Thermoleptolyngbya sichuanensis A183: one gene and its partner. Each later gene encodes a partner of the first gene's protein in a complex. Links are inferred from orthologs where the notes say so. Each region holds a gene or a part of one and is shown on either strand. Other genes may lie near its edges. The genes, in order: uvrA and mfd.

Region 1 (12,249 bases):
CAGAATCCGCCACCACCTTGCGGAAACGGCGAAAATACCAGGTGGCGATTTCCGGCATCCCCAGCATTCGCAGCGTAGACAAATCCCCCGCACCGTCGTACACGATAACCTCATACTTGCCACTGCCGTCAAATTCCCGCAGGGCATTCAGCGCCAGCGCTCCGTCCATTCCCGGCAGGATGCCCAACTCCTGACCGTAGACCGCTTTGAGAATCGGCGTGCGGAGGTACTGCGCTTCCTGACGCTTGAGTTCCTCCCAACTGGACTCCATCAGCGCGGTAGATTGCAGGTGGACGGCGCTCAGATTTGCGCCAATCTCCTGGGGCGTTGCGCCGACGGATGCACCCAGCAGCAGACCAAAGGCGGGGCCGGGGTCTTGTCCCACCAGCAGCGTCCGCTGACCCTGCAACGCGAATTGCTTTGCAGCGGCGATCGCCACAGTCGTCCGTCCGGTTCCGCCTTTGCCCAAAAACGTCAGGATGAAACTCATGCGTCTCCCTAAGAAACGACCTCTAGCTCGTCTTCAAAAAACCAGGTGGAAAACTTGTCATCAAACTGCACAACGACCCCCACGCCGCTGCCATCCGTCATTTTGAAATCTTGAACCTCGCCCACTTGCCCCAGGTGCTTCACGACGGCTTGACCCGTGCGATCGCGCAACCGACGAACCCGAACCTTTTGACCAATTTGCATCTCGACACTCAACGATCGGCAAACAATTAGCCAGTGTATCAGTCTATTGCGCTGTATTGCGCCCCATTTAAGCGATATTGTGGTGACTTGGTGGCGCTTTTTCTCAGACCAGCGCAGGGCTGAAGTTTGGGCAGAGAAATTTCGTCGAATGTTTGCTGAATTTTTGTGGACTCTTCAATATCTTCAATAGGCGATCGCAATGCTGGCAAAACGAATCTTGCCTTGCCTGGATGTGAAGGCGGGGCGCGTGGTGAAAGGCGTGAACTTTGTCAACCTGCGGGATGCGGGCGACCCCGTGGAACTGGCGCAAGTCTACAACGATGCCGGAGCAGATGAGCTAGTGTTTCTAGACATCACCGCCACCCACGAAGACCGCAACATCATCTATGACGTGGTGTATCGCACGGCGGAGCAGGTGTTTATTCCGCTGACGGTGGGCGGCGGCATTAGCTCCCTAGACACGATCAAGCAACTGCTGCGGGCAGGGGCCGATAAGGTGAGCATCAATTCCTCAGCTGTGCGCGACCCAGATTTTATCAACCGGGCGAGCGATCGCTTTGGCAATCAGTGCATCGTCGTCGCCATCGATGCGCGACGGCGAACCGATCCCAACAATCCCGGCTGGGATGTCTATGTGCGCGGCGGGAGAGAGAATACGGGGCTGGATGCGCTCACCTGGGCCAAGGACGTGGAACAGCGCGGCGCGGGGGAACTGCTGGTGACCAGTATGGATGCAGACGGCACGCAGGCGGGCTATGACCTGGAACTGACGCGGGCGATCGCCGAACAGGTGCAGATTCCAGTCATTGCCTCCGGCGGGGCAGGCACCTGCGCCCACATCCATGAAGCGCTGACCGAGGGCAAGGCAGAGGCGGCGCTGCTGGCTTCCCTGCTACACTACGGCCAGCTTACGGTTGCCGAGATTAAGGAGTATTTGAAGGGACAGCAGGTGACGGTTAGGGGGTGATGGGAAGAACGAAAAACGAAAAACGAAAAACGAACCTCTTCCCTCTTCGTTCTTCCCTCTTCGTTCTTCCCTCTTCCCTCTTCCCTCTTCGTTCTTCCCTCTTCCCAAAATCTCTAGGTTACCTTAAGAGACACTTTTCTGAGGAACTGTTACAATGTGAAATATTACAAAACGTTACATTCCTATAAGAATGATTTTTATCCTGTTCATCGTCGTAGCGCTGGTGGCATGGGCACTGCACCTCATGCAGGAGGCGCTTGACCGTAAAGAGTTTTCGCTGATGCTGGCGGGCTTTTTGGTTTCGATGGCGGCAGCGGCGCTGGTCGCGGTGTATTTCCTGGTGGGTCATTTCGTCGGCTACATGGATCAGATGTCCCAACGAGCCGAGTGGACAGAACAGTATTACGAAACCGCCGAGTTTGTGTTTCCCAGCGAACTGATTGTGGAAGAACCAATTGTGAACTATGCAGGAATGACCGACGCAGCCCGACGCTTCCAGGGCGCGATTTCTGCGGTTCACCCCTGAGCTTGTCTGAGCTTTGCAGCGCAGGTTTTACTTTAAGCTAAGGGCGGCGATCGCCAAGCAGCCCCAGCCCACCATCAGCGCAGTGCCCCCAATTGGCGCAACGGCTCCCAGCACTTTCACACCGCTAAGGCTGAGGGCGTAGAGGCTGCCAGAAAAGATCAGCGTCCCTGCAACAAATGCCCATCCCGCCGCGTTCAGCCAGCCTAGCCCCGCCTCAGCCCGCAGCAGCAATAGCCCCACCAGGAGCAGCGCTAGCGCGTGATACATCTGATAGCGCGTGCCCGTTTCAAAAATTTCCAACATACGATCGCTCAGTTTGGGCCGCAGCGCGTGGGACCCGAAGGCTCCAGCAGCCACAGACAGCCCGCCGAGAATAGAGGCGATCGCCAGAAAGATTTGGCTCATAGACATCTGGTTCATAAGTTCTAGCTGAAAACTCAATACAATTCCTCGATACACGCCTCGGATCGATTCTTCCAAGCGACGCTATCTAAATGGCACTAAGAACGAACTGCTAAAAGCCCCGCACCAACTAGCAATCCAAAATCCACACCAATTGAATCCACACCAATTGCACCGTAGCAGGTTCTCAGCGTTTGGCTCAAGCGCGGCTCTATCTGCAATACAATTTGATGGTTTATATGTCCTGCGATAAAGCCTTCCATGTCTCTCCGTTTGTATAACACCCTGACGCGACGAGTCGAGCCGTTTGAGCCGCTGGAACCCGGCGTGGTCAGGATGTATGCCTGCGGCGTGACGGTATACGACTATTCGCATGTGGGCCATGCGCGGAACTATATCGCCTGGGACACGCTGCGGCGCTATCTGCTGTGGCGCGGCTACGCGGTGAAATACGTGCAAAATTTCACCGATATTGACGACAAAATCATTCGGCGATCGCACCAGGAAAACGTGCCCTGGAACGTCATCACCGAAACCTATATCCAAGCATACCTGGACGACATGGATCGGCTGAACATCCGCCGCGCCGACGTATATCCCAAGGCCACCGAAGTTGTGCCGCAGATCGTCGAGTTCATCCAGTCGCTAATCGATCGCGGCTATGCCTACGAATCCGGCGGCGACGTATACTACGCTGTCGAAAAATTTCCCAGCTACGGCAAACTGTCGGGGCGCAGGCTCGACCAGATGGAAGCCGGGGCCAGCGGCCGCGTCGATGAGGAAGCGGCGAAAAAGCACCATCCTCTAGATTTTGCCCTGTGGAAGGCGGCAAAGCCCGGTGAGCCGGAGTGGGATTCGCCCTGGGGCAAGGGACGACCCGGCTGGCATATCGAATGCTCGGTGATGGTGCGCGAGGAACTGGGCGACAGCATCGACATCCACACGGGCGGGCAAGACCTAATCTTTCCGCACCATGAAAACGAGATCGCCCAGTCGGAGGCGGCGCTGGCCAAGCCCCTGTCGCGCTTCTGGCTGCACAACGGCTTTGTGAATATCAGTGGCGAAAAAATGTCCAAATCGCTGGGCAACTTCACCACGATTCGCCAGATGCTAGAGAGCGGCTTTGACCCGATGGTGCTGCGGCTGTTTGTGCTGCAAGCGCAGTATCGCAAGCCGATTGACTTTACCGAAGAGGCGATCGCCTCTGCCCAAAACGCCTGGGACACGCTGACGGAGGGTCTGCGGTTTGGCTATCGACACGGCGCAGCGCTGGGCTTTGCGGCTGAGATTGGGGCGGACTCTGGCGACCCAGCAACGATGAAAATTTCTGCTGAAAGTGAGGCAGTGCAACGGTTTCAGGCGGCGATGGACGACGACCTGAATACGCCCGTGGCGCTGGCGGTGCTGTTTGAACTGGCCAAAGAGTTGCAAAAAGAGGGCAACCGCCTCACCCACGACGGCAAAACCCTGGCAGAACCCGCCGCACTGAAAGCCCAGTGGCAAACGCTGGTGGCGCTGGCAGAGGTGCTGGGGCTGACCGTTTCGCCAGACGCAGCACCGGAACCCGATGGACTCAGCGATGCAGAAATCGAAGCGCGGGTGCAGCAGCGGGCGGCGGCAAAACAGGCGAAAAACTGGGCTGAGGGCGATCGCATTCGAGACGAGCTAAAAGCCCAGGGCATCACGCTCATCGACAAACCCGGCGGCGTAACAGAGTGGATTCGGGGAAGCTGAAGTGTTTCGAGGCGGGTACTTTATCTGTGTCCTGAACTCCGCGATACAGATAAAAGCAGATGAATGCGGTACGAGTACGATAGGAGAGACGCTGAATGCCTAGCTCGATCGCTCGACCGGCCGCTTCAGCCCAGTCTCCAAATTTCCCCCTTCTCACCCCTGACCCTTCACCAATGCCAGAGCTTCGTTTTCAGATTGAGTGGCCAGACGGCTCCCAGGAGCTTTGCTATTCGCCGTCCCTGGTCATTAAGGACTACTTTACCCCAGATCAGGTTTATCCTTTGGCAGACTTTTTGGAGCGATCGCGCACCGCGCTGCACATTGCCAGCGATCGCGTCCAGGCCAAATATGGAATGCCCTGTAGCCTCGCCCTGGGGCAGCTTTCCAAACTTGAGCAAAAGGCGACGCAGTATGCCGAACTTCCAGAACCGCAGGTCAAGGTGCTGAAATTCGTAGAGTAACAGAGCCGCAGAGTAACAGAACCGTGGAGTAACAGAACTAACCTTGTACCCGCGATTTTGCATTAGACCAGGTGTTGTTGAATCGCGGCTAATACGGCTTGAGTGCGATCGCGCACTTCTAGCTTTTGCAAGATCGAGTGAACATGGACGCGCACGGTTCCTGGTGTGATGTAAAGCGTACCCGCAATTTCCTGATTATTCTTTCCCTTAGACATTAGCGAGAGAATCTCCAGTTCGCGCTGAGTCAACCCAGCCGTCGAGGGCAGAGGCGGGGCAGAGGCGGGACTCGATTGCACAGCAGCAGAAGGCGCAGCGCGAAGATCGAGGGCAGTGCGAATTTCTGATCGAAACCTGCGAGAACCTGTGTCGCGAGTTTGACGGAACGTTTTTGCGAATCGATAAACAAAACGTTCCGCAGGCGATCGCCCAGATTGCCGCCGAATACCACATCACCCAAATCGTCATCGGCGAAAGCCAGCAGCCCACCTGGAAACGCCTGCTCAAAGGCTCCTTTACCCAAAAGCTGATGAAGCACATCCATCATCAGCACATTGATCTGCATATTATTGCAACCGAAAAGTAAGCAACCGAAAAGTAAGCAATCTAAAAAGTAAGCAATCTGAAAAGTAAGCAACCAGGCAATCACACCAGATTCTCGCCGGAGCGCTCACTTCGCGGGGGGATGCTGAGCCAGCACTTTCTTGAGATATTGCCCGGTATAGGATTCAGGGACTTCAGCAACTTGCTCCGGTGTGCCCACGGCGATGATCTGCCCGCCGCGATCGCCCCCTTCGGGGCCCAGGTCAATCACCCAGTCGCAGCAACGGATCACATCCAGATTGTGTTCGATGACCAGCACCGTATTGCCCATGTCCGTCAGGCGTTGCAGCACGTCCAGCAGCTTATGCACGTCGTAGAACGAAAGTCCGGTCGTCGGTTCGTCGATCAGGTACAGCGTCTTGCCCGTGGCGCGGCGCGAGAGTTCCGTCGCCAGCTTCAGCCGCTGCGCCTCACCGCCAGAGAGCGTCGGCGCGGTCTGCCCCAGCCGCACATAGCCCAGCCCCACGTCCACCATCGTTTGCAGCTTCGCCGACGCTTTGGGAATATTCTCGAAGTATTCCAGCGCCTCCTCTGCCGTCATGTTCAGCACGTCGGAAATCGACTTGCCCTTGTATTTCACTTGCAGGGTCTCCCGGTTATAGCGGGCCCCCTTACACACCTCACACTGCACGTACACATCCGGCAGGAAGTTCATTTCGATCACGTTTACGCCCTGCCCGCCGCAGGCCTCGCAGCGCCCGCCCTTGACGTTGAAGGAAAACTGTCCCGCCTTATAGCCCCGCGCCTTGGCCTCAATCGTTTCGGCAAACAGGTCGCGGATTACGTCAAATACACCCGTGTAGGTGGCAGGGTTGGAGCGGGGCGTGCGGCCAATGGGCGATTGGTCAATGACAATCGCCTTGTCGAGGGCGGCAAGTCCCTGCATTTCCGCCATTTCCTTGGGCTGGGGGACTTTACGCCCAAAGTGATGTTGCAGCGCGGGATAGAGCAGTTCGTTAATCAGCGTTGATTTGCCAGAGCCAGAGACACCCGTAACGCAGACGAATTTTCCGAGCGGAATATCGACATCCAGATTTTTCAGGTTATTGCGGCGGGCATTGCGGATTTTGAGGCTGCGGCTATTGCCCTTGCGGCGTTCCGCAGGCGTTTGAATGACGCGCCGCCCAGACAGGTACGCACCCGTCAGCGAGTCCTCTGCCTCCAGCAGGTTTTGCAGCGAGCCGTGGGCCACGATGTTGCCGCCATGAACGCCTGCGCCGGGCCCAATGTCCACTAGGTAATCGGCGGCGCGGATGGTGTCTTCGTCATGCTCCACCACGATTAGCGTATTGCCCAGGTCTCGCAGGCGGTTGAGCGTGTGCAAGAGGCGATCGTTATCGCGCTGGTGTAGCCCAATGCTGGGTTCGTCCAGGACGTACAGCACGCCTGTCAGGCCAGAGCCGATTTGTGTGGCCAGGCGGATGCGCTGGGCCTCGCCGCCGGAAAGGGTCATTGCCGTGCGATCCAGCGTCAGATAGTCCAGCCCTACATCCAGCAAAAATTGCAGCCGCGCCCGGATCTCCTTCAGCGCCAGGTCGCCGATCTGTGCCTGCCGGGGCGTTAGCTGCATCTGGTTAACCCGGTTGAGGCATTCGCGAATCGAGACGCTGGCCAGATCTTTCAGGCGATATTGCCCCAGGCGGACGGCTAGGGCTTCTGGCTTGAGGCGATCGCCCCCACACACTTCGCAGGGCTGGTCGATCAGGTATTGCTCCAGCTTTTGCTTGAACTGCTCCGATGTGGACTCTCGATACTGGCGATCGAGCATGGGTAGCACGCCCTCATACTTGCGGTAATAGCCCTTGGTGTCTCGATAGCGCGAGTCCGACTCGATGTAGATCTTCTCGTCGCTGCCGTGCAGGATGACGTGCTGCTGGTCGGGGGTCAGCTTTTCCCAGGGGGTCTGGATTTCAAAGCCAAACGCCTGTCCGACGCTGTAGAGCAGCGAGAAGTAGTAGGTGTTGTCGCGCTCTGACCAGGGGGCGATCGCCGCATACACAGGCAGGCTTGGGTCAGGAACGACCAGTTCCGCCGAGAAAGTCCGCAGCGACCCCAGCCCGTGGCAATGGGGACAGGCTCCGTAGGGCGAGTTGAAGGAAAACAGGCGGGGCGACAGTTCCTCCATGACCGCGCCGTGTTCCGGGCAAGCAAAGTTTTCGGAAAACAGCAGTTCTAGCTGGTTTTTGGGCGCGTTTTGTTCCAAATCCACGCCATAGCGCCCCGCTGGTTCCGCCGCCATCCCCGGCAGCACGGGCAGTTGCAGGTCAGGCTTGGTCGGAAACTGCACGACGTCATCCACGTCCGGCAGCGTCGCGTCGATGATGGCGATGCCCTCTGACCGTTTCAGGCAGGTCGAAAGCGAGTCCACCAAGCGTTCCTGAATGTTGTTCTTTTTAATCAGGCGATCGACGACGATTTCAATGTTGTGGAACTGGTTTTTGTCGAGTTCGATGTTGTCGCTCAGTTCGCGCACTTCGCCATCGACGCGCACTCGCACAAAGCCCTCCGCCGCCAGCCCCGACAGCAGTTTCTTGTGCGTCCCCTTTTTGCCGCGCACCACGGGCGCGAGAATCTGAAACTTGGTGCGGTCAGGCAGGGTCATCACTTGATCCACCATCTGGTCGATGGTTTGCGGCGCGATGGAGCGATCGCACTGGGGGCAATGCGGCTCTCCCGCCCGCCCATAGAGCAGCCGCAGATAGTCGTAAATTTCCGTGACGGTTCCCACCGTGGAGCGCGGGTTGTGGGAGGTGGATTTCTGGTCAATGGAGATGGCGGGGCTGAGGCCCTCGATCGCGTCTACATCGGGCTTGTCTACCTGGCCGAGAAACTGACGGGCGTAGGCGCTGAGGGACTCTACGTAGCGGCGCTGCCCCTCGGCAAAGATCGTGTCAAAGGCGAGCGACGACTTGCCCGACCCCGACACGCCCGTAAACACAATCAGGCGATCGCGCGGCAAGTCCAAATCCACGTTCTTCAGATTATGCTGACGAGCGCCGCGAATCCGGATTGTGTTTTGGGGATTAGCAGCCGAGCCGGGTTGGGCGATTTCCGAAGCGATCCCTTCTCGAATTGCCGTCAGTTTGCCCGATTCAGACAGGTCTTGAGGATTCGGAGCGTGCCCATTCGCAGACTCGCCCAAAGAATCGACTTTTTTCCGGCGCTTGGCAGTGTCGGCACGTTGAGGCATAGGGGCTGGGGCTGGCAGGCGAAACCACAGGCGAAACCATTCTTAATATTCTACCGCTCCTGGACGGGCGCACGGCTGATTCACCGGAGCGATTCAGAGAATCTGCTGAGAACGATTTGCAACGCTTGTCCATCCTAGCGCGATCGCCCGTATTAGTACATAAGCTCGCCAACGCAACCATCCCCAAGGCATCCGCTGGATTAAGGGCCACCGTAAGATTGAACAGGTAGGGAGCAAATAGCGCGATACAAAACGGTTTGCCCCCATTCCAAGCGCTTCTTGGTTGGCAATAAGTTTGCAGAAACCCTAGAATTGCGGATGTAAAACATCATGAAGCGCAGACTATGGCGGTTAGTCTCACCCAAGGGGTGAATGCTCAGTCCTCAGGGGCACAGGATGCTGCATCGCTGCGGCAGGTGTTTCAAACGATTACAGCCGAAAGCTGTCCCCGGTTTTACAACTTTCATATGCACACGGTTTGCTCGGATGGCAAACTCCAGCCGGAGCAGCTCATGGAGCAGGCGATCGCCATTGGACTCTCCGGCCTAGCGATTACGGATCACCATTCCACGGGCGGCTATGTTCGAGCGCAGCGGTGGCTGAGCAGTCTCCAGTCAGCGTGGGTAGACGAGGCGGAGAATCCTGCGTCTAGGCCTCTGCCCCGGTTGTGGGCGGGCATGGAGGTTACGGCGGAACTGCTGGCGGACGAGGTGCATATCCTCTGCTATGCCTTTGACCCGGCGCATCCAAACTTGCACGTCTATCAGCAGGGGCAGTCGGTAGACGGCGACGCTCGACAGGCCGGGCGGGTCATTGCTGCGGTTCACCGGGCAGGCGGGCTGGCGGTGCTGGCCCACCCGGCACGATATAAGCGATCGCCCCACGAGTTGATCCCCGCTGCCGCCGACCTGGGGATTGACGGCATCGAAACCTACTATGCCTACAACAACCCCTCGCCGTGGCAGCCCAGCCCCCGCCAGACCGAAGAAGTGAGGCAACTGGGCGATCGCCTGGGTCTGCTGCATACCTGCGGCACCGACACCCACGGGCTAGACCTGTTGCAGCGGCTGTAGGGCGGGTTGGGCCGATTCTGTTCGAGCGGTTCGAGAAAATGGCAAAAAAAGACCTCTGGGCGGGGCGATCGCCATGCTTGGGAATGCATTCTCGTTTTGCTCAGTACATTGCGAGTACGCACATTGCTGGTACGTAAATTGCAAGTACATTGCAAGTACATTGCAAGTGCATTGCGAGTGCATTGCAGGTGCATGGCCGACTACGCCAACCCGCCAGAGATCCGTGAGCCTACTGCCATCCAGGAATAAATCCGGAACTAGCGTCACGCGCACTAGGTTACAAATAGAAACACTCCTTCTCAGGAAACACGGGCATCCACGCTAGGGCATAGCGCCGACCTGGGATGTCATCAGTCCTACCATGCCTGCACAGGCGATTGCCAAAAGCAACATAAATCCAAGGGATTGGCCCAGGTGCTTAGAAGTCTGCATGGGTGTTTTCTCCATTACATCATTAGAGAATGAAGATAACAGTCTCTTGAGGAGTGAAACGAAAGATGTCGCTAAATTAAAGAAAAGCAACATTTCGCAATCTTTAACTCAGTAAATTCCTCCAAGCTCCCCATCTCTCATTTCGTCAAGCCATGCTCCAGGGCATAGCGCACCAGTTCCGTGCGGCTATTGGTGCCCGTTTTGCTAAACAATCGGCTGACGTATTTCTCCACATTGCGGACGCTGGTATCGAGGCGACGAGCAATTTCTTTGTTCATCAGCCCTTCGGCAACCAGTTCCAGGACGCTCTGCTCGCGGGGCGTAAAGTCGAGGTGAATCGGGGCGGGAGTTTGGGCGATGGTTCCTTTTTGCGACAGCATGGCCCGCAGTTGGGCGATTTGCTCTTTGATGTCGGCCAGGTCGGTCTTTTCGTCGTCGCCACCCGCACGGGCGATCGCCGATCGACGCTCCAGCAGGCTGGATACGATGGCCACCAGTTCTTCTGGGTCAAACGGCTTGGGCAAATAGGCATCGCAGCCCGCGTTGTAGCCCTGAATTCGGTCGGAGGTCATGCCCCGTGCTGTCAAAAACACCACGGGCAGCGTCTCGAAGCGGGGATCTTCCCGCAGTTGCTTGAGAAACTGATAGCCATCGACCTGGGGCATCATGATGTCGGAAATGACCAGATCGGGTAACAGCTGCTGAACCTTTTCCCAGCCTTCGCGGGCGTTGCTGGCGACTTCTACAACAAAGCCGCTGTCTTCCAGATACGCCTGCACAGCCTGGCGCAATCCAGGTTCATCATCGACCAGCAGCAGCCGTCCGCTCATGGACGTTCCTCCCCTGTCTCAAGGTATATGCCTCGGTGGACTGAGGCACGATTGTCGTCATCCAAAACTTTAACAGGACTTACGCATTTCGCGCAGTTTCAGGAAATGGCAGGTCTTTTTGGCAGCCCCCATCGCCAACTGGCGGCTGGGCGGTTTGCACCCATTCCGCAAGCTGGCGACGGTTCAGCTTGCCCTGGGCGCTGCGGGGAATCCCGTCAGCGGCAATCCAGCGCTTGGGCTGTTTGAAGCGGCTGAGCTTGTCTTGCAGCGCAGCTTCCAGCCGTGTTGGAGAAACCTGGGAATTGGCGGGAACGTAGAGCGCCGTCACCACTTCCCCCCAGTGGCGATCGCCCACCCCCACCACCGCCACATCCTGCACCAGCCCCGTCGCCCGAATCGCCGCCTCTACCTCGGCGGGAAACACGTTTTCGCCGCCCGTGATAATCTTGTCGCTGCTGCGGCCAGCAATGTGCAGCCGTCCTGCCCCATCCAGCCAGCCCAGATCATCGGTCGCAAACTGGCCGCCAAAATCTGGCGCTCCCCAATAGCCCCGCGCCAGCGAAGCCGCCCGAATTTGAATTCGCCCCACTTCTCCCGCAGGCAGCGGCGTTCCGGCTGCGTCCACAATGTCCACCAGCGCATGGGGCAGCACCCGCCCGCAGCCCGGTTCCCCCGCTAGAAATTCCGCTGGCCGCTGGGTGGCAATTTGCGAGGCAGTTTCGGTCATGCCGTAGGTGGGGGCGAGGCGGAGGCCCTGCTGTCGTGCCTGGATGAGCAGGTCGTCCCAGGCCGGCGCACCGCCCAGCAGGATCGTGTGAACCCGTCGCAGCCAGTCTACGCCCGCTGGCGAGTCGAGCAGCCGCTGGAGCTGGGTGGGGACGAGGGAGAGGAAAAAACGGTCGGGGGCGATCGCCGGAAAGTCTCCCGCTTCCAGCGCCTTGAAGGAATGCAGCGCCAGTTGCCCACCCGACACCGCGCTCCGCAACGCCTGCATCAGCCCGCTGACGTGATACAGCGGTAGCACACAGCAGCAGTTCACCGGCCCGCTGGCGAGTTCTGGCTGAAAAAACTGGCGAAAGCCCCGGACAGCGGCAAGAAGCGTGTCTCCCGTATGGTGAGTAAAGCGAAGCTGTCCAGAGGAGCCGCCTGTAGGAATGAGGAGATCCGGAGGCTCTGCCGCCCTCCCTTTTTGTTCTTCGTTCTTCGTTCTTCCCTCACCCGCAGAAGTAGGGAGAGCCGGAGCCTGTACCGGATCAAGAAGGAGCACGGGATAGGGAGCGGTGGGGGTGAGAATGACCAAAGGGGACAGGTGGTGGTGGAGTTGATACCATTCCTGCACGC
Region 2 (10,484 bases), 2.8 Mb from region 1 along the record:
CCTAAGCTGGGAGCAGGGGAGCAAGAGAGGCTGGAAGTCCCTCTCCTGCTCTGGGAGAGAGCTTGAAGCCTTCGGCATACCAGAAAAGGGGGAGGGGAATCAGCAACGTCGCACATTGCGTTTAGAAATTAAGGCAAGCTTGCAAGCGCTTGCAGGCTTAGTTTTGCCAGTCAGGTTTCGCCAGCCAGGTTTCGCCAGTCAGGTTTCGCCAGTCAGGTTTCGCCAGCCAAATTCGCAAGCGCATCTCGCAAACTTATAGACGAAGGTAGCACCTCGGCCAGGGTGAAATTGTAGGATCAGCAGATTTTCTCGCGAGCGGCCAGGGGGCCGGCGACGGATTTGACCCGGCATCTGGAACCGATTTCCTACATCTTGGGCCCTGACCCATCTCTCCGGAGGCGGTTTCCCAAATCCTGAATCTCTGGCAGCGCTTTACAATGGTCAACAGTCTTTGCTCAATCCGTTGCTCAATCACCGTCTTCCGAAATCCCAACTGCTATGGTGTTTTCGTCAATTTGTCGCGTCATGGGGCGATCGCCCCTCACGGCCGAACTGCTCACCAAGCTGAACCAGCAGCGCCGCCTCATTCTCAACGGCATCGCCCGCCTGCCCAAGGGACTGGTCGCCTCTACCCTGGCCCAAGTGGCCCAGCGCCCGCTGCTGGTGATTGCCGCCACGCTGGAGGAAGCCGGCCGCTGGACGGCCCAACTAGAGGCGATGGGCTGGAACACGGTGCATTTCTACCCCACGTCGGAAGCGTCGCCCTACGAACCCTTTGACCCCGAATCGGAGATGACCTGGGGGCAGTTGCAGGTGTTGGCAGATTTGGCGCGGGTCGAGTCGTCGCCCCATCTGTCTCAGCTTGCGATTGTGTCCACCGAGCGATCGCTCCAGCCGCACCTGCCGCCTGTGGAGACGTTTCGCCAGTTTTGCATCACGCTGACCCAGGGCTTGGAAATTGACCTGAAATCCCTCAGTCGCCAACTGGCGCTGCTGGGCTACGAAAAAGTAGCGATGGTGGAAACGGAGGGGCAGTGGAGCCAGCGGGGAGACATTATCGACGTGTTTCCGGTGGCGGCGGAGTTGCCCGTGCGCCTGGAGCTATTTGGCGATGAGCTAGAGAAGATCCGCGAGTTTGACCCCGCCAGCCAGCGATCGCTCGACAATGTGCCCCAGTTGGTGCTGACGGCAACGGATTTTGCGCCGATGGTGTTGTTAGGGTTGGGGGCCAGCGGTCAGGGCGATTTGGCAGAAAGTTTGGAGCTTCTCAAGCCGTACCTATCCCCGGAAGAAGCAGAGCGGCTGGCGGAAAGCAGGCGGCTGGAAGGGGCGCGGCGGTTTCTGGGGCTGGCGTTTGAGCGGCCCGCGTCGCTGCTGGATTATTTACCAGAGAATACCCTGGTCGCCATTGATGAGGTGGAGCAGTGTCAGGCGCATGGCGATCGCTGGTTTGACCATGCAGAAGACCACTGGCGCGAGATATGCGGGGGGCAGGGGACCGTGGGCGACGGCTTGGCCGCGCAATCTCCCCCGGCTCCAACCCTCCCCAAGACCCACCGACCGTTTACGGAGTCCCTTGCGGCGTGCGATCGCTTTCTGTGTCTACACCTTTCCGAACTGGCGGAGGAGGGCAGCGGGCTGAACCTGGCGAGCCGCCCGGTTCCCGCCGTGCCGCACCAGTTTGGGCGCTTGGCAGAGACGATTCGCCAGGAGCGCGATCGCCAGTTTGGGATCTGGCTGATTTCGGCGCAGCCGTCGCGGTCGGTGGCGCTGTTGCAAGAACACGACTGTCCGGCGCAGTTCATCCCCAACCCCCACGACTATCCGGCCATCGATCGGCTCCAGGCGAACCGCGTGCCGACAGCGGTGAAGTATTCCGGTCTGGCAGAGCTAGAGGGCTTCATTCTGCCAACGTTCCGCATCGTCGTCATCACCGACCGCGAGTTCTTTGGGCAGCACACCCTGGCCACGCCCAGCTACGTCCGCAAGCGTCGCCGCGCCGCCTCCAAACAAGTTGACCCGAACAAACTGCAACCGGGTGATTACGTCGTCCACAAAAACCACGGCATTGGCCAGTTCATCAAGCTGGAAAGCCTGACGCTGGACAACGAAACCCGCGAATATCTGGTGCTGAAATATGCCGACGGGCTGCTGCGGGTGGCGGCGGATCAGGTGAATGCGCTGTCGCGGTTTCGCGGCGTGGGCGAGGGCAAACCCGAACTCAGCAAGATGACGGGCAAAGCCTGGGAACGCACCAAGCAAAAGGTTCGCAAGGCGATTAAGAAAGTTGCCTTTGACCTGTTGCAACTCTACGCCCAGCGGGCCCAGCAGCAGGGCCACGCCTACCCGCCGGATACGCCCTGGCAGGAGGAAATGGAAGACTCGTTCCCCTACCAGCCCACGACCGACCAGCTCAAGGCGATTCAGGACGTGAAGCGGGATATGGAGGGCGATCGCCCGATGGATCGGCTGGTCTGCGGCGACGTGGGCTTCGGCAAAACGGAAGTCGCCATCCGCGCTGTGTTCAAGGCGATCACCGCTGGGAAACAGGTCGCCCTGCTCGCGCCGACGACGATCCTGACGCAGCAGCATTACCACACCCTGAAGGAGCGCTTTGCCCCATACCCGATTCAGGTCGGTCTGCTGAACCGTTTTCGCACCAATGCCGAAAAGCAGGACATCCTGAAGCGCCTCGCCTCTGGGGAACTGGATGTGGTGGTGGGGACGCACCAGCTTTTGGGTAAGGGCGTGCAGTTCAAAGACTTGGGGCTACTGGTGGTAGACGAAGAGCAGCGCTTTGGCGTGAACCAAAAGGAAAAAATCAAAACCCTGAAAACCCAGGTAGACGTGCTGACCCTCAGCGCTACGCCGATTCCCCGGACGCTTTACATGGCGCTGTCGGGCGTGCGCGAAATGAGCTTGATTACCACGCCGCCGCCCTCCCGCCGCCCCATCAAGACCCACCTGTCGCCCTACGATCCGGAGATGGTGCGGACGGCAATTCGGCAGGAACTCGATCGCGGTGGGCAGGTGTTTTACGTGGTGCCACGGGTGGAGGGCATTGAGGAAACCGCCGCCAAGCTCCGAGAGATGGTGCCGGGGGTGCGGATGGCGATCGCCCACGGGCAGATGCAGGAAGGCGAACTGGAAGCCACCATGCTCACCTTCAACAACGGCGAGGCAGATATCCTTGTCTGCACCACCATTATCGAATCGGGGCTGGACATCCCCCGTGTGAATACAATTCTGATCGAAGACGCGCAGAAGTTCGGTCTGTCCCAGCTTTACCAACTCCGGGGACGGGTCGGCCGCGCGGGCATCCAGGCCCATGCGTGGCTATTTTACCCAAAACAAAGCCAGCTCACGGAAACCGCCCGTCAGCGGCTGCGCGCCATTCAGGAATTTACCCAGCTTGGCTCTGGCTATCAGTTGGCCATGCGCGATATGGAGATTCGCGGCGTGGGTAATTTGCTAGGCGCGGAGCAGTCGGGGCAGATGGACGCAATCGGCTTTGACCTGTACATGGAAATGCTGGAGGAAGCCATCAAGGAAATTCGCGGGCAGGAAATTCCCCAGGTGGACGACACCCAGATCGACCTACGCCTCACTGCCTTCATCCCCACCGACTATATCCCCGACCTGGATCAAAAGATGAGCGCCTATCGCGCCGTCGCCGCTGCCCAGACCAAGCAGGAATTGACCGAGATTGCGGTGGATTGGAGCGATCGCTATGGCCCCATTCCCCCCGCCGCGCTGCAACTGTTCCGCGTGGTGGAACTAAAGCAGATTGCCAAGAAACTAGGCTTCTCGCGCATCAAGCCCGACGGCAATCAGCATGTCGTGCTAGAAACGCCAATGGAAGAACCCGCCTGGAACCTGCTGAAGGACAAGCTGCCCAGCCACCTGCAACCCCGCTTTGTCTACACCTCCGGCAAAGTCACCGTCCGTGGCCTAGGGGCCCTCAGCGCCGACCTCCAGCTAGAGAACCTGATCGACTGGCTGAGCCGGATGCAGGGGGCCTTGTTGGAGCCGAGCTTGGTTTAGCAAGAAGTCACCGCTGGTGGTGCTGCGATCCAAAAGTCCTGTTGAAATGACAGTCGCGCTTCGTATCAAATCCATGCTGCTTGGATGAGTTGCATCGCCGACACAGCACTTGCAGGTTGCTCAGGTCGTTTACCCCACCTTGCGCCAGCGGAATGATGTGATCAATCGTCAGTTTTGCCTGGTGTGGCCCCGCGCCGCAGTGGTTGCATTGCTGGCTCAAGGGGGTGGTCAACAAAGTTATCTGCCGCTGTAGAACTTCACCGTTGGGGAGAGTGATTTTTGGAGGGATTGTGGAACGCTAGAGAGAGTTCTTGGGAGTAACGCTTAAAAAGGGCTGAGGGGCAATCGCCCTCACCTACGTCATCACACCGGCCCGCGCAAGATGCCTACTCGCGCAACAATTTTGCATAATCTACGTCTCAACGATCAATATATTTGGATTGATCCAGGCTCAATTTTTTGATCTTGAGGAATCCCGAAGCTTCAGGCAAGCCTGTTGTTATCTGTTACGCCTAACTCCTGAACTCCTCTGCACGTCAACATTCCACACTCTGGCAAAGCATCATGATTGACTTTCTCCTTCACCAATTTGGCAATCTGCGCCGCCGCTGGCTCTATGGGTTGATGGCAGGCGTGATGGCAACTGGGCTAATTGTGCTTAGCCCTTCGCCGTCTCATTCGCAAACCGTGCCGCGCTGGCTGGAACTGCTGATTCGCGGGGCGCAAATTGTTCAAATCTCCAATATGTCGGAGCGGCAAGAGTTGGAGCTAGGTCGGCAGATCAACCAGCAATTGTTGACGCGGCAGTTTCGGCTTTATCAGAATTCGACGGTTTCTGAATACGTTAACCGCGTGGGACAGGGACTCGTGCCCCACAGCGATCGCCCCCAGATTCCCTATACCTTCCAGGTGGTCGAGAGCAACCAGATCAATGCCTTTGCCACAATGGGCGGCTATGTCTACGTCACCACTGCGCTGCTGCAAGCAATGGACAATGAGGCTGAGCTAGCGGGCGTATTGGGGCATGAGATTGGGCACATTGCCTCGCGCCACTCGGTTGAGCAGTTGCGCGATCGGGCGATCGCCGCTGGGGCCGCCCGCGCCGCCGGACTGGATCGCAACACGGCCGTTGCCCTAGGTGTGGAACTCGCCATCAACCGACCCAACAGCCGCCGTGACGAATACGAAGCAGACGAGCGCGGCCTTAGCAATATAATCCGCGCTGGCTATGCCCCGATTGGCCTGGTTAGCTTTATGGAAAAACTCCAGCAGCGGGGCGGCTCGGTGCCCACTTTCCTGAGTACCCACCCCAATTCTGGGGAACGCGCTGCCCGCCTGCGACAGATGGTAGATGCAACCATCCTGTCCCAAGGTAGAGGGCTAGACACTGCCGACTATCGCAACCAGATTCGTTCGCTTGTGCGCTAAATGCTCTCTCTCAGCAGGAATGTGAAATGAGACGCTGGATTGCCGGGGTTGGCGTGGGCGTGGTGTGCGGCATCGCAGGCGCAATGGGCGTTGAGGCCGGTTTGGGGCACGCGCTGCCGCCGCCGGAGGACGTGCCAGAGGAGGTGCTGCGGACGCAGATTGTGCTGGAGGGGCGATCGCCCGTCACGGGAGAACCGCTTACTGCCAGCGAACGCGCCACCCAGCAGACCAGTCGCCAGACGGCGATTGAGGAACAACCCCGCGATCTGCCGCCCGAAATCCGGCAAACAGTGATGCTGCTGAAGCTGCGGCGGCTACTGCGCCCGGTGCTGCCGTTTATTTTCTAAACTCAGCAATCGTCGAGCCGTTCAAAGCGAGTAGCGATCGCCCGCACCAGGATTCAGGTACGGCCGGTCAAGCCACAGCCCTGCCTGCTGAAACTGACGGGCGATCGCCGCTAGCCGGGCGGTGGGGTCGGCGCTGTCTAGCAGCCCATCGGCAACCAACTGAGCGCGGTGCAGCCCAAACTCGATCGCCTCGTTGCAGGCTTCCTCCATCGGTTCCTCCATCGGTTCCTCCGCTAGCCCCACTCCTGGCGCGAGGGCCTTGGTAAACAGAGGCACGGCCCGCTGGAGGTGCGATCGCACAACCGGATAAGCCTGCCGCAGCATCGGAGCCGCCGCAGCCCAATCGACCTGGCACAGCCGCAAGATGGCTGCGTCGCGTCGCCCATAGTCGGCTGGGTCGTGCAGCAGGCCGAGGGAAAAGGGCAGTTTTGCCTGATTTAGCGCGGGAATCAGGACGCGCATGAGAGCGATCGCCCCCGCAGCCGACAGGTTGAAATAGACCTGCACCGCTGGCGCATCGGGCGAAATCGGGCCGCGATCGCCCAAAACAGTATAGAAACTCGCGTCCATGCGATGGGGTGGCATCCACACCGCAACCATGTCGCCCACTGCCGGATGTCTTTGGGAGGGAGATAAATGGCGATCGCGCTCCAGCCGCAAAATCAACCCATTGCGCTGAACCAAGGCCGTCGTTTCGTCGATCTGCGTGACGATCCAGCCTGCGTCAAAATAGCCCTGTCCTGTGTTTGCTGCGCTAAGCTGCTCAAAAAATTCCACATCCACCCCAGCCTGCACCGAGTTTCGCAGATCCGTTGCCGCAGGTTGGTCGGTCAGATGTCGGCCGCAGAAATAGAGGTCGTAGATCACGTTGCGAAGCTGGAGCCGCAGATAGGAGCGCTGCACCTCTGGCGGCAACTGGTCAAAGGGGCGATCGTCTTCTACTAGCACCGCCGCCGGACAGCGATCGTGATAAATCCGTCCCTCTGGGCTGATGTGGAGATGTCGCAGCAAATCGTCTAGCCCCGCTCTGGGCGGCAGCTTAAGCGTCGGGGTCGCGTTTGGAACTGTCGCGGGGGAACCTGCTAGTTCGCTAGAGCCGGATGTCGCCGCAAGGTCGGATTGGCTATCTGGCTGGTTGCCCAATTCTGCGTCAGATGCTTCCCTGTCTATCCAGTCCAGAAGCGGCCCGCCAAAAATTGACCGAATCGCCGCTTCTGGCCGATTGAGCAGCGAATTCGCCACCTGCATCGTGCAAATGCCCACATTGCCCAGCGGCTCGAAATGTAGCGCCTTGACCCGCAGCGTGCGAACCAGGCTATAGCCTGCAAACTGCATCGCCCGCTGCCAAAAGACTGGCGATCGCCCCATTTCGGGAAACGCCGCTCCATAGCCGCGCACGAGCAATCGCAGCGACGGCTGGAGAGCCTCCAGCGGGACGGCCACCAGCCGCAGCGCCTCGGTCAAATCCAGCCCCGACACGACCAAACTCTGTAGCCATAGCCGCAGATAGCAAGCAATCAGAAAGCCCATATCCAGCGCTGGGTCGCCCCATTCTGCCTTTTCCCAGTCGATCAGGCGCAGCGGTTGCGGGGCAGCATTCCAAGGCTGATTGGTCGCGGATGATTTTTTAGCCGATTCTGCTGATCCTGCTAATTCTTTTAATTCTTTAGAGGAGGCTCGAATCAACTGCGGCCAGTTGCGATGCAATAGCACATTGCCAAACTTGAAATCTTGATGCGTGAGGCAGCAGGGGTCGTAAATCTCGCTTAAATGGGCGATCGCCCTCCGCAGATCCTCAGCCTGAAAATACAGCTCAAAAAACCGCTGCCCATCTTCGCTGATCCGCCCCAAATCTTCTGGAGTCAGCCACTCCAGACCGTCTTCAAAATTGGGAACAATCGTGGCAATTTCGTCCTCTGCCATTGCCGCCGTTTGGGTTTGCTGGAGGGCAGCCCGATGAAGTGCCTCCTCGTCGGGATGAAGCTGGTGATAAATCGGCCAATAGTCCAGCGTAGTGCGGTGAAATTGCGCGGCTAGATGCCCTAACTGGTGGGCGATCGCCGCTGGAAATACCTGCTGTTCAGCATAGAAAGTTTCCAGATCGAGATAGTCCTGAAGATAGTTCATCACCAGGATGTGATGGACTGGATCAAACAGCAAAATGCCCGCCGTTAGGGGAATCAAACTACTCAGTTCAGAATGTGCTTGAAATAGAGATTGCACCTGCCCTTCAATCAGCAAATCTCCAGCGGCATTGCCCTGGGCATCCAGTGGTTCCTGTTTCACCAGCAGCAGGCGATCGCCCGTCAGTCGCACCAGCAAATTAAAGTTTTTGGAAGATTTGGCTTCAATAGAAAGAACGGATTCCGATGGGCGATCGCACAGCTTTTGCCTCACTAGATAATCAAAAACGTTCTGATGATCTAATCTAAACGTCATTTCTGTATGCATTTCGGAGTTTATATTAATCAGCATCCCCAAGGCTGACGAGTTCAGGTAAACGGTTTTCTGCCATAGCTTACTTTTCTAAGAAACTTAGCCAGAGCCACTCAGGACTCTGGCTATGGCTCTGACTCGGTAAAAGTTAAAGAGCTAACCTCTGTCGAAAGAGGCATTTTAAGTCATGAATTGGTCATGAGTTAAAATCCTATCCCCTAATCAACAGCGGATTAGTCGAAGATATCGGGCACTGGACTGTTAGTGGAGGACAAACCTCGCAAAGCCCTTGTAGACAAACCTTCGCAGTCTGTAGTCAAAATCGGCTGAGGTCTTTGCATAGTCAGCACTTCAAGTGCTACATCATCCTTTTATGAACCAGTGCCAGCGACAAAGCGCCGTAGCGAAATCAGGTCAAAATTAGGTCGTGGAAAGATTGCGGCGACGCACTACTCGGCGAGTCGTCCGACGGCGCACAACCCGTCGAGTATTACGGCGCGGAGGGGTGGAATTTCGGCGTCGCCCACCCGTGATCAGCAGTTCGTTTTCTTCGGTTAGCACTTGCGCCAAGCCTTCAATACCCAGGAACAGATCGATACCCGCAGGCTGATGTTGTGAAAGTTCCTTATTAGTCATTGCACGATCCTCATTACTAACTATCGACTCATGTTTAGAAATACTTGCACCTGCAAGAACGCTTGCATTTTTCAGTATTTCCTCCATGTGTCTTCAGCTTATCGAGGTGGATAGTAGGGAGCAACCTTTATTAGAGTTTTCTAATGCTTTTCTTAGGAAGCACTAAAGCATTGTTTTGCAATGAGATTCACGACAAGAATACCTGTATCTAAAGGTGCAGAATATTGCCGAAAAGTCGCTCTCAGGATACATCCCAAGATATGAGTTCTGAAAAATTTCTAGAATTTTAGAAATTACTAGTCTGATTCAGGAACTTTTTGAAAGGAGTAAACGTCACCTGCTTTTTGAAAATCAGTTTTGGATTTTGGGAACTTTTGCGTTCGGGCTTTCGTCTGCTGTCTGCGGCGCGATCGCCCCCATAAAAAGTGCAGGCCTTAGCGCAAGCAGCGCACTCTGAATGCCGCAGAAGCGCATCACAATTGACCCCAAAGATACCCAAAAGATGAGGAGCGCCATCCAATCCAAATCTAAAATGATGAACCGAGATTATATTGGACTGAAATTTTGGGCATCTGTGGATTACGGCGTGTTACGGCTGAAAGCGATAACCGATGCCGCGTACGGTTTCGATGTACCCGTTCCCCATCTTTTTTCGCAGATAGCCGACGTAGACATTGACAATATTGGAGCCGGGGTCATAGTCGTAGCCCCAGACGTGTTTGAGTAAATGCTCGTGGCTGAGTACCCGCCCTGGATTTCGCAGGAACGTTTCTGCTAGGGCAAATTCTCGGGCCGATAGCTCAATCTGGCGATCGCCCACGCAAAGCTGATGCGCTTGCAAATCTAGCTCGATGTTGCCCACTTGCAGCCGCATTTCGGCACCCTGGGTCGTGCGGGTGTGGCGCAGGCGCAGGCGGGCGCGGGCCAGCAATTCCTCAAACCGAAAGGGCTTGGTGACGTAATCATCTGCGCCGCTCTCTAGCCCGGCAACAGTGTCGTATACGCTGTCGCTGGCGGTGAGGATGATAATGGGCAGTTGTTCGCCTTGCCCGCGCAGTTCCTCCAGCACCGTCCAGCCGTCTTTTTTGGGCAGCCCCAGATCCAAAATCAGCAGGTCAAACTCCTGGCTGGTAATCATGTCGCAGGCAGTTTGTCCATCGGGGGCGATCGCCGTTGCAAAGCCATTGGCCCGAAATCCCTTTTCTAGAAAAGCAGCAATGCGCGGCTCATCTTCTGCAATCAACACGCGGGTCATGGTCTTCGTTTCTGGATGGACTGATTTTGGAGTCGGCGTTTCTAAACAGACGTATGATTTTCGTGCTTAAGCGTCTTGCTGCCCTCACCCTAGCCCTCTCCCAAAGAAGAGGGAACAAGAGTCCTAGCTCGTTCTCCTGTTCTCAAGATACAAGGGGTTGGGGGATGAGGGCAGATTGAAAGTTGCACATTCCGTCGGATTCGTTATCCAAAATCACCAATCCACAATTCAAAATTGCCAGGGCGATCGCCCCAGCGTCATCGAGTGGCTGACGGGGAGCTGCATCAGCCACATCGGGACGCGGGCTTGATACCGAAAAACGATATCCTTGCCTAAAA

Evidence for each region.
Region 2: the proteins of uvrA (region 1) and mfd are in contact, whole or in part, in a crystal structure (PDB 4DFC), measured with the Escherichia coli proteins. The link is inferred for Thermoleptolyngbya sichuanensis A183 from one-to-one orthologs.

The regions. Positions count from the first base shown.
Region 1 is NZ_CP053661.1:1,685,924-1,698,172, forward strand. The notes cover bases 5,251-8,923. They hold uvrA (excinuclease ABC subunit UvrA), read right to left. Parts: upstream 8,574-8,923; coding sequence 5,451-8,573; downstream 5,251-5,450. Other genes in these bases: HPC62_RS07160 (universal stress protein), read left to right, coding at 5,251-5,366; HPC62_RS07170 (PHP domain-containing protein), read left to right, coding at 8,918-8,923. Also shown: HPC62_RS07115 (Get3/ArsA fold putative tail anchor-mediating ATPase NosAFP), read right to left, coding at 1-490; cytochrome b6f subunit PetP, read right to left, coding at 499-693; imidazole glycerol phosphate synthase subunit HisF, read left to right, coding at 893-1,660; HPC62_RS24285 (hypothetical protein), read left to right, coding at 1,851-2,186; HPC62_RS07135 (DUF423 domain-containing protein), read right to left, coding at 2,214-2,591; cysS (cysteine--tRNA ligase), read left to right, coding at 2,850-4,322; HPC62_RS07150 (MSMEG_0570 family nitrogen starvation response protein), read left to right, coding at 4,496-4,783; more of HPC62_RS07160, read left to right, coding at 5,073-5,250; more of HPC62_RS07170, read left to right, coding at 8,924-9,646; HPC62_RS07175 (response regulator transcription factor), read right to left, coding at 10,216-10,908; HPC62_RS07180 (AMP-binding protein), read right to left, coding at 10,988-12,249. UniProt on the Escherichia coli protein: The UvrABC repair system catalyzes the recognition and processing of DNA lesions. UvrA is an ATPase and a DNA-binding protein. A damage recognition complex composed of 2 UvrA and 2 UvrB subunits scans DNA for abnormalities.
Region 2 is NZ_CP053661.1:4,498,910-4,509,393, forward strand. What follows is about bases 127-4,244. They hold mfd (transcription-repair coupling factor), read left to right. Parts: upstream 127-498; coding sequence 499-4,044; downstream 4,045-4,244. Other genes in these bases: HPC62_RS18640 (HNH endonuclease), read right to left, coding at 4,052-4,244. Outside these bases: more of HPC62_RS18640, read right to left, coding at 4,245-4,279; HPC62_RS18645 (M48 family metallopeptidase), read left to right, coding at 4,609-5,472; HPC62_RS18650 (hypothetical protein), read left to right, coding at 5,499-5,819; HPC62_RS18655 (T3SS effector HopA1 family protein), read right to left, coding at 5,841-8,258; HPC62_RS18660 (hypothetical protein), read right to left, coding at 8,676-8,891; HPC62_RS18665 (response regulator transcription factor), read right to left, coding at 9,481-10,146. UniProt on the Escherichia coli protein: Couples transcription and DNA repair by recognizing RNA polymerase (RNAP) stalled at DNA lesions. Mediates ATP-dependent release of RNAP and its truncated transcript from the DNA, and recruitment of nucleotide excision repair machinery to the damaged site.